DNA from 3 places in the Streptomyces sp. NPDC085927 genome. Region 3 is predicted to be linked to each of the others. Evidence: riboswitches for the same ligand, from Rfam matches in the RefSeq annotation. Region 3 holds a riboswitch; each other region holds the start of a gene.
What was found. A riboswitch is a leader RNA that binds a small molecule or an ion and turns the genes downstream of it on or off. The one in region 3 is predicted to bind cobalamin.
Positions count from the first base shown of each region.

Region 1: linked by a shared signal. The riboswitch ahead of ACIF80_RS13645 (ABC transporter substrate-binding protein) and the one ahead of ACIF80_RS35420 (cobalamin biosynthesis protein) in region 3 are both predicted to bind cobalamin.
Region 2: linked by a shared signal. The riboswitch ahead of ACIF80_RS33420 (energy-coupling factor ABC transporter permease) and the one ahead of ACIF80_RS35420 (cobalamin biosynthesis protein) in region 3 are both predicted to bind cobalamin.

Region 1 covers NZ_JBITSN010000004.1:377,193-380,426, reverse strand. Annotated here, with positions in the region: partial or broken gene ACIF80_RS13650 (FecCD family ABC transporter permease) at 1-651, opposite strand, end outside; gene ACIF80_RS13645 (ABC transporter substrate-binding protein) at 648-1,703, opposite strand; cobalamin riboswitch at 1,765-1,977, opposite strand; gene dmpG (4-hydroxy-2-oxovalerate aldolase) at 2,188-3,219, opposite strand; gene ACIF80_RS13635 (acetaldehyde dehydrogenase (acetylating)) at 3,216-3,234, opposite strand, start outside.
Region 2 covers NZ_JBITSN010000019.1:83,189-86,422, reverse strand. Annotated here, with positions in the region: gene ACIF80_RS33425 (energy-coupling factor ABC transporter substrate-binding protein) at 1-317, opposite strand, end outside; gene ACIF80_RS33420 (energy-coupling factor ABC transporter permease) at 314-1,132, opposite strand; cobalamin riboswitch at 1,162-1,393, opposite strand; gene ACIF80_RS33415 (ABC transporter substrate-binding protein) at 1,633-3,234, shown strand, end outside.
Region 3 covers NZ_JBITSN010000024.1:60,573-63,806, reverse strand. Annotated here, with positions in the region: gene ACIF80_RS35425 (cobyric acid synthase) at 1-559, opposite strand, end outside; gene ACIF80_RS35420 (cobalamin biosynthesis protein) at 580-1,566, opposite strand; cobalamin riboswitch at 1,691-1,822, opposite strand; gene ACIF80_RS35415 (hypothetical protein) at 2,147-2,368, opposite strand; gene ACIF80_RS35410 (anion permease) at 2,401-3,234, opposite strand, start outside.

The DNA.
Region 1 (3,234 bases), on a different contig from region 3:
GGAGTGCCCGAGGCAGACGACGAGCACCAGGGCGAGGACCGCCGTGCACAGCAGCACCTGGCCCCAGTCGGCACCGGCGAGCGAGCCGAGCAGCCAGAACAGCACGCCCTTGGTGGTCTCCGCGTCGGCGGAGGTCAGCACGGTGAACGAGGTCAGCGCGGAGAACAGTTGCATGGCCGCCACCCCGGACAGCACCACCCGGTCCATGCTCCCGCCGAGGCTGTGGCTGAGCAGCATCACGAGCCCGAAGGACACCAGCGCGCCGGCGAAGGCGCCCGCCGACAGCGACAGCGCTCCGCCGCCGACACCAAGCACCAACACGGCGACCGCGCCCGTGGACGCCCCGGAGGACACGCCGAGTACGAACGGGTCGGCGAGCGGGTTGCGCAGCAGGGACTGCATGACCGCGCCGCACAGGGCGAGTCCGGCGCCGCACACGGCGGCGAGCAGGGTGCGCGGCATCCGCAGGTTCCACACGATGCCGTCGCGCAGCGGCGTCATCGTGCTGTCGCCGCCGCCCAGATGGGCTTCCACCGACGCCCACACGTCGGCGGTGGAGATGTCGGCGGGCCCGATGGTCGCGGCGGCGGCGACGGAGGCGGCCAGTGCCGCGAGCCCGCCGCCGGTCAGCAGCAGGGTGCGCGGGCTCACTTGGTGAGCCCGAAGTCGCGCAGGCCGGCGGCGACCTGCTCGATCCCTTCCACGGTGCGGAGGGAGGGGTTCATCGCCTGGCCGCTGAGCAGGACGTACCGCTTCTTCTTCACCGCGGCGAGGTTGCGCGTGGCCGGGTTGGTCTCCAGGAAACGGATCTTCGCCTCGGCGGTTTCCGCGGTCTGGGACTTGCGGGTCAGGTCGCCGAGGACGATGACGTCGGGGTCGCGGTCGGCGACCGTCTCCCAGTTGATCTGCGGCCACTCGTCGTGGGTGTCGGAGAAGGCGTTCTCGGCACCGACCTCGCGGGTGATGGCGCCGGGGGCGCCGCAGCAGCCGGCCAGGTAGGGCGACTGGGAGTTGGCGAACCAGTACATGAGGGAGGTGCCGGAGGCGTCCAGGCCGTCGGTGGCCCCGCGCACCCGCTCCTTCAGTTCCGCGACCAGTTCGTCGCCGCGCTCCTCGATGCCGAAGACGCGGGCGAGATCGCGTATTTCGCCGTAGACGGTGTCGAGGGTGAGCGCCGTGCTGCGGGAGCCGTCGCCGCCGCTGTCGTTGTCCTTCCCGGCGGCGCAGTCCGCCGGGGAGACGTACGTGGGAACGCCCAGTTCCCCGAACTGCTCGCGGGTGGCGACGCCGCCCCTGCCGAGCGTGGAGACGAAGGATGCGGTGACGAAGTCGGGTTCGGCGTCCAGCACCTCCTCGAAGGAAGGGTTGTTGTCCGCCAGGCGGGGCACCGACGTGTTGGCCTTCTTCAGGCCCTTCATCACCGGGTCGGTCCAGGTGGCGGTGCCGGCCATGCGGTCGGCGAGGCCGAGGGAGAGCAGGATCTCGGTGGTGCCCTGGTTGAGGGAGACGACGCGCTCGGGTGCCGACTTCACCGTGATCCGGTTCCCGCAGTTGTCGAAGGTCAGCGGGTAGCCAGACGCGGCGGACCGTTCCGGGCCGGCGGCGGTGTCCTCGCCGGCTCCGCCGCAGGCGGTGAGCAGCAGGGCGGGAGTGAGGAGAAGGGCTGCGGCACGGCAGCGGGGAACGGAGAGAGCACGGGGCACGGGTACGCCTTGCACTGTCGGGGCTCGTACGCGGAGCCTGGCCTACAAAGGACCTCACCGCCGACGGCGGCGAGGTGCCAGCAGGTCTTCGGACTCGGGTTCGTCCGGACGGAGCGCCTTCCCAGGGCAGTGCGCGCCGGCCCTTTGGCCGACCCGCCGCCCCAGTGGCGTCATGAGTGCTCCGCCCGTCCCCCTCACCGCTGCGCGTCAGTTCCGGATTCCCACCGGATTCCCTGGCCTCGGATGTGGCACGACTGGCTCCGGAAGCGTACCAAGACGTTCGTACGACCTGGTCGCGGGAGAGCGCGGCGCCGGTCGCGCCCGCGACGGTGCGTTCCGGTACCGCTCGCCGGGTCCGCCGCCGGTTCGCCGTCCCGGTGCCGCCGGAGGCTGATCGCCCGTCTGCCCGGCGCGCCTGCGGCCCGGGGCCCGGGGCGGGTGCGGCGGCGCACCCGCCCCGGGCCGGACCGGCCGTGCATGGGTGTCAGCCCGCCGGGGCCTGCGCCACGAGGTCGAGAGCGATATCGGTGATCATGTCCTCCTGGCCGCCGACCATCTTGCGGCGCCCGACCTCGACGAGGATCGCGCGGGTGTCGATGCCGTAGCGCTCGGAGGCCCGTTCGGCGTGGCGCAGGAAGCTGGAGTACACGCCCGCGTAGCCGAGCGTCAGCGTCTCCCGGTCGACCTGCACCGTGCGGTCCTGCAGCGGCCGTACGAGATCGTCGGCCGCGTCCATGAGGGGGAACAGGTCGCAGCCGTGGTCCCAGCCCATGAGGTCGGCGACCGCGATGAACGCCTCCAGCGGGCAGTTGCCCGCCCCCGCGCCCTGACCCGCGAGCGAGGCGTCGACGCGGGTGACGCCGTTCTCGACGGCGACCACGGTGTTGGCCACACCGAGGGCGAGGTTGTGGTGGGCGTGGATGCCGAGTCCGGTGGCCGGGTCGAGGACGTCGCGGTAGGCCCTGACGCGGTCACGGACCCCGTCCATGGTGAGCCGGCCGCCGGAGTCGGTGACGTAGACGCAGTGGGCGCCGTAGGACTCCATGAGCTTGGCCTGGCGGGCGAGTTCGGCCGGCTCGGCCATGTGGGACATCATCAGGAACCCCGCGACGTCCATACCCAGCTCACGCGCCGCCGCGATGTGCTGGGCGGAGATGTCCGCCTCGGTGCAGTGCGTGGCGATCCGCACGGAGCGGATCCCCAGGGAGTGGGCCCGCTTGAGGTCGTGGACGGTGCCGATGCCGGGCAGCAGGAGCGTCGTGGGTATGGCGTGCCGCGTGGCACCGGCCACCGCTTCGATCCATTCCCAGTCGGTGTGGGCGCCGACGCCGTAGTTGATGCTGGAGCCGGCCAGGCCGTCACCGTGGGCGATCTCGATCGCGGCCACGCCGGCCGCGTCCAGCTCGGCGGCGATGGCGCGGGCCTGGTCGACGGTGTAGCGATGGCGGACGGCGTGCATGCCGTCCCGCAGTGTCACGTCCTGCACGTACAGGGCGGGCTGCTGCTGTGCGGTCATCGGGAGACCACCTCC
Region 2 (3,234 bases), on a different contig from region 3:
GGCTGCTGCTGCCGTGCCCGTTCCTCACCCTGCCGACGCCCGCGCCGCACCCCGAAGTAGTACGCCAGGACCCCCGCGCCCACGGCGGCCTGGAGGGCGAAGAGCCCCGACTCGATCTCACCGGACGGAGGTTCGTACAACGGCGAGAACCACGGCTCGTAGTCCGGTTCGAGCTCGGTGATGGCGGTCTCCGCCTCGCCGTCCGCACCGGCGAACGGCTCCTCCTTGTGGTCGCCGAGCCCGAGCGCCAGCGGCAGCACCGCGAGCGCGGCCACGGCGAGCAGCAGCAGGGCGTTGATCTTCGCGTTCCTGGTCATCGAGCCACCGTCCCGGTACCGGTCGTCCCCGTCGTCCCTGCCGTGCCCGTCGTCTCCGACTCCGGCTCGAGCTTTGTCCTCGCGTCGGAGCCTTCCCCCGTCCCCGTCCCCGTCCCCGTCTCCGTCGCCGCCGTTGCCGACGCGGCACGCTTACCGGTCAACAGCACGCCGAGACGGGTCAGTTCACCCTTGCTGGACTGCACCAGCAGGCGCATCACCAGGACGGTCAGCAGTCCTTCGCTCACCGCGAGCGGGATCTGCGTGACGGCGAAGATGGAACCGAACTTCCCGAGCGCGCCCGGGAAGCCACTCCCCGGGTCGGGGAAGGCGAACGCCAGCTGCACGCTGGTGACGCAGTACGTGGACAGGTCGGCGACGAACGCGCCGCAGAACACCGCCGCCATCAGCGGTGCCCCGTACCGCCGCGCCAGCCGGTACACGCCGTAGCCCGCCCACGGCCCGACGATCGCCATCGAGAAGACGTTGGCGCCCAGCGTGGTCAGCCCGCCGTGGGCCAGCAACAGGGCCTGGAACAGCAGGGTGATGGTGCCCAGCACCGCCATGATCGGCGGCCGGAACAGGATGGCGCCCAGCCCGGTGCCGGTGGGATGGGAGCAACTCCCGGTCACCGAGGGCAGTTTCAGCGCGGACAGGACGAAGGTGAACGCTCCCGAGGCGCCGAGCAGCAGCGTGCTCTCGGGATGTTCCCTGACTTCACGGACGAGTGACCGGGCGCCGTGGACGACGAACGGCGCCGCCGCGGCGCCCCAGGCGACCGCGTGTACCGGTGGCAGAAAACCTTCGGCGATGTGCATGGCTCAGCAGACCCTCTCCAACACCTCGTGGATGGTTGACGCGCCTTGGCCGGTCTCCTGGCTGACGGGTACCACCGCCCGTGCTCCGCCTTCCCGGGTCCCGGAGGGACCCAGTGGCTGCCCGTCGGTCCTGTCGGGGGGACAGGACCAGGGGCCGGAGCCGGACTTCCCGATCACAGTGGCGAGGGCCGCACCGGTATCGCACCGGATTTCCCGTTCACCAAGGCGTGGCGACAGTAGACCCGGATCCGTCCTGGTGACAAGCGGGTGCGGGGGCGCGCGCGGACGGCGTTCCGCAGCTCGTGCCCCCGCGCACACCCGCGGCCCTGACAGCGGGTGTGCGCGGGTGTGCGCAGGTGGTGCGCCGGCCGCCCTTCGCCGCCCGCCCGGGCGGCCACTGTGTCGCCGGGACGCCGGCATGGGGGGCCGGGGCTCTGGGCAGAACCTTGCTGCAATTAATATGCAACAACGAATTCAGGTCAGTAGAGGTGTGAGGATCGATGACGACCCGACGAATACGGCGCAGTACCGGCGCGGCGACCACGGCCGCCGCGATCGCGGCGGTCGCCGCCTGCTCGGCGCCGACCGGCGGCACGGACGCCGGTGCGGGCGGTGGCGGGTCCGCCGAATCCGTGGTGATCGGGGTCCCCTCCGAACCCGACACCCTGAGCCCCCTGCTCGGCTACGGCAAGGACGGCAACTCCAAGATCTTCGACGGACTGCTCGCCCGGGACGCCGACCTGAAACTGAAGCCCGCGCTGGCGAAGGCCCTGCCCGAGATCGGCGACGACGGCCGCACCTACACCTACACCCTGCGCTCCGGCGTGACGTTCAGCGACGGCGAACCCCTCACCGCCGAGGACGTGGTCCACACGTACGAAACGGTGCTCGACGACAAGACCAACAACACCGCCAAGAGCGAACTGGACGCCGTCGAAAAGGTCCGCGCGGACGGCGACGACAAGGTCGTCTTCACCCTCAAGTACCCCTACGCGGCCTTCGCCGCCCGCACCGTCCTGCCCATCGTCCCCGAGCACATCACCGGTGAGCAGGACCCCAACACCGGCTCCTTCAACACCGAGCCGGTCGGTACCGGACCGTACGTGCTCACCGGCTGGAGCAAGGGCGAGAAGCTGACCTTCAAGGCGAACCCGGACTACTGGGGCGGCGCCCCCCGGGTGAAGAAGATCACCATGGCGGTCATCGCCGACGACGACGTCCGCGCCACCCGGCTGCGCTCCGGCGACCTCGACGGCGCGACCCTCCCGCCCAACCTCGCCGCCACCTTCAAGAACGACGACGGCCGCACCACGTACCGGGCCACCACCTACGACTTCCGCGCCGTCACCCTCCCCACCGCGCACAAGGTCACCGGCGACACCGCGATCCGCCGCGCCCTCGACCTCGCCGTGGACCGCCGGGCCATGGTCGACAAGATCCTCGACGGAGCCGGCCGCCCCGCCTACGGCCCGCTGCCCCTCGACGACCCCTGGTACACCAAGGACGTCGAACGCCCCCAGAACCTCCCCGAGGCTCAGAAGATCCTCGACCGGGACGGCTGGAGGACCGGCAAGGACGGCATCCGTGCCAAGGACGGCGTCCGGGCCGCCTTCACCCTCTACTACCCCTCCGGCGACAAGGTCCGCCAGGACCACGCCCTCGCCTACGCCTCCGACGCCAAGAAGGCCGGCATCGACGTCAAGGTCGAGGGCGCCACCTGGGAGGTCATCGAACCCCGGATGGGCAAGGACGCCGTCCTCGCCGGCTTCGGCAGCACCGGCGACCCCGACTTCGGCCTCTACACCCTGCTGCACTCCTCCCTCGCCGGCGACGGCTTCAACAACATGGCCCGCTACGACAACCCCGCCGTCGACAAGGCCCTCGAGACCGGCCGCCGCAGCCAGGACCCCGAGGACCGCAAGGCCGCCTACGACGACCTCCAGCGCGAACTCGTCAAGAACCCCGGCTACACCTTCCTCACCCACATCGACCACCTCTACGTCCTCGCCGACCGCTGGGAGAACCTCACCACCCAGGTCGAACCGCACGAGCACGGCTTCGCCAGCGGCCCCTGGTGGAACGCCGAGGACTGGCAGCCCAAG
Region 3 (3,234 bases):
CGCGCGACAGCAGCGCGACGGTGCCGAAGAAGGAGGCGAAGACCCCGCCGCGGTCGATGTCGCCGACGACGAGGACGGGGAGCGAGGCGTTCCTGGCGATCCCCATGTTGACGATGTCGGTGCGCCGCAGATTGATCTCGGCCGGGCTGCCGGCCCCTTCGCAGATCACCGCGTCGTACGTGGCCCGCAGCTGCGCGAGGGAGTCCAGCACCGTGCCCAGGAGCTGTTGTTGCCGCCCGCCGTGGTAGCCGCGCGCGCTCAGCTCACCGACCGGCCTGCCCAGCAGCACGACCTGGCTGCTCCGCTCCCCGCCCGGCTTGAGCAGCACCGGGTTCATCAGCGCGGTCGGCTCGACCCGGCAGGCCTGGGCCTGCATGGCCTGCGCCCGCCCGATCTCGGCGCCCTCCCGCGTCACGAACGAGTTCAGTGACATGTTCTGCGCCTTGAACGGCGCGACCTTGACGCCCTGCCGCACCAGCCACCGGCAGATCCCGGCGGCCACCACGCTCTTGCCGGCGTCCGACGTCGTACCGGCGACCAGCAGCCCGCCGCCCCTCATACCGGCCGTGGCACCGCCCGTCATGCCGTACGCCCCTTTCGGCGCGCCTTGGGGACGGCCCGCACGACGGCCCGTACGCCGATGCGCGCGCCGACGCCGACGCCGAGTGCCAGCCGGCCGACGCGCTGCGAGAGCCGTACCGCGCGGTCGATGTCCGCCACGGTCACGGCACGGCCGCCGCCGTTGAGGACGGGCCGGTGCTCGACCCGCCCGGCGTAGGACAGCGTCCCGCCGAGCCGCACGCCGAGCGCGCCCGCGAAGGACGCCTCCACGGGTCCGGCGTTGGGACTCGGATGCTTCGCGGCATCCGCGCGCCATGCCAGGACGGCACCCCGCGGATCCGGCCCGGCGACCGCGGCGAGTACGGCGGTCAGCCGCGCCCCGGGCCACCCGGCGACGTCGTCGAGGCGCGCGGAGGCCCAGCCGTACCGCAGATGCCGGGGGGACTTGTGACCGACCATGGCGTCCAGGGTGTTGACGGCCCGGAACCCGAGCAGCCCCGGCACACCGGCGGCGGCACCCCACACCAGGGCGCCCACCACGGCGTCGGAGGTGTTCTCGGCGACGGACTCCACGACCGCGCGGGCGATCCCTTCGGCGTCCAGCGCCTGCGGGTCCCGCCCGCACAGGTGCGGCAGCCGCGCCCGCGCCGCCTCGATGCCCTCGGCGGTCCCGGACTCCAGGGCGCGCCCGATGGCGCGGGCCTCCCGGGCCAGCGACGTCCCTCCGACGACGGCCCAGGTGGCCACGCCGGTCAGGGCGACGGAGGCGGCGGGGGAGGACCGTACGCAGCGGGCGGCCAGGCTCCCCAGAGCGACGGCCCCGCCGACGCAGACGGCGGTGTGCAGCGCGCCCCGGCCCCGGTCGTCCTGCCACAGCACCCGTTCCACGGCAGCCGCGGCCCGCCCGAAAGCGGCGACCGGATGCCCTCGGCGGGGATCGCCGAGAAGCAGGTCGCCGAGGAGGCCGGCGGCGGCACCGTACGCGAACTCGCGATCGGCACCCATGGGCTCAGCCGGTGAGGGATCCGGCGGGAACGGCCGCCCCGGACCGGGGCGGAGCATCGCTGGTCGACCTCAACAGGCAGCCGGGCATGGCGGTATGTCCTCACTCAGGGTGTCCACGCCCTGGTTCGACGAGACCGGCGGTGGGAGTTCCTGGCTCCCGGGGTCGTGCACCCCGGTGACAGTGGCGGGACCGCGCCGGATTCGCACCGGCTTCCTCTCCTGCCGCCGTAATGGCTCCGGCAGTTCACCACGGTCCGGAAGAACCGTCAACTTGCCTTTGACCTGCGAGGCTGAAGTGTGCTGAGGCCCACAGAGGGGTTCCGGAAGGTGAACCGCGGGCAGGGGGTTCCGCGGCGCGACAAGCAGTTCGGAACGGTCGGCAGACGCTCCGGAAACAGCCGGCGGAGATGGTCAGGGGCCGGCCGGCGGACGGTCCGGGAAACGCGGAACGGGCGGTACGGAGGCAATGTGCCCCGCACCGCCCGCCGGACGGACGACATGGCCCCGACCGGGACGCCGGCCCGGGACCTGCCCCGGAATCAGGCGCCGTCAGGCGAACCGGACAGCCGTCGGGCAGTCGTCAGGCCATGATCAGGTAGATCCCGTACGCCACCGCCGCCGCGCAGGCCGCGAAGCAGGCGTAGGCGCCGGTGATCGCCAGGACCGTGGACTCGCCCTGGGCGGCGGCCCGTTCACGGCGGGACAGGCCGGTGATGCCCAGGGTGAACAGGGCCACCAGGGCCACGGTGACCACGAGGCTGACGCCGAAGACGGAACCGAGGGCCGCCCAGTCGATCTTCATGGTGCTCTTCTCCTACGTGTCTTCCTGCGGGGTCAGACCGTGGTCCTGGCCGGAGGGGCCATCGGGTCGGTGGGGGCCGGGATGGTGGCCGAGAGCTCCTCGGCCACGGGGCCCGCCGGCGGGGGAGCCACCGCGGCCATGGCCGCGGTCACGACGCCGCTCTGCTCCTCGCCGGTGGCCCCGGAGGCGCCGGGGCCGTCGGTGTCGTCGGTGTCGTTGACGTTGGTGTGGTCGACGACCTCGCGCCGGGAGATCTTCCAGATCGCCGCGCTGGAGGCGATCAGGAAGACGGCGACGAGGGCGGTGCCCCAGCTGCCGAAGCCGCAGACCCACTCGGCGACCGCCGCGACCAGGGCCGCCGCCGGCAGCGTCAGACCCCAGGCGACGAACATCCGGGTGGCCGTGGACCAGCGGACCACGCCGCCCTTGCGGCCCAGGCCCGCACCCATCACGGAACCGGAGACGGAGTGCGTGGTGGACAGGGAGAAACCGAGGTGGGAGGAGGCCAGGATGACCGTCGCGGCGCTGGTCTGGGCGACGAAGCCCTGCTGCGGCTGGAGGTCGGTCAGGCCCTTGCCCATGGTGCGGATGATGCGCCAGCCGCCGAGGTAGGTGCCGAGCGCGATGGCGATGCCCGCGGAGACGATGACCCACATCGGCGGGTCCGAGTCGGGAGCCAGGGCACCGCCGGCGACCAGGGCCAGGGTGATGATGCCCATCGTCTTCTGGGCGTCGTTGGTGCCGTGGGCCAGGGAGACCAGACCGGCGGAGGCGATCTGTCCGGCCCGGTACCCCTTCTCGGAGGACTTGCTGTCGGCCGACTTGCGGTTCATGCGGTAGGTCAGCCGGGTCGCGAACATCGCGGC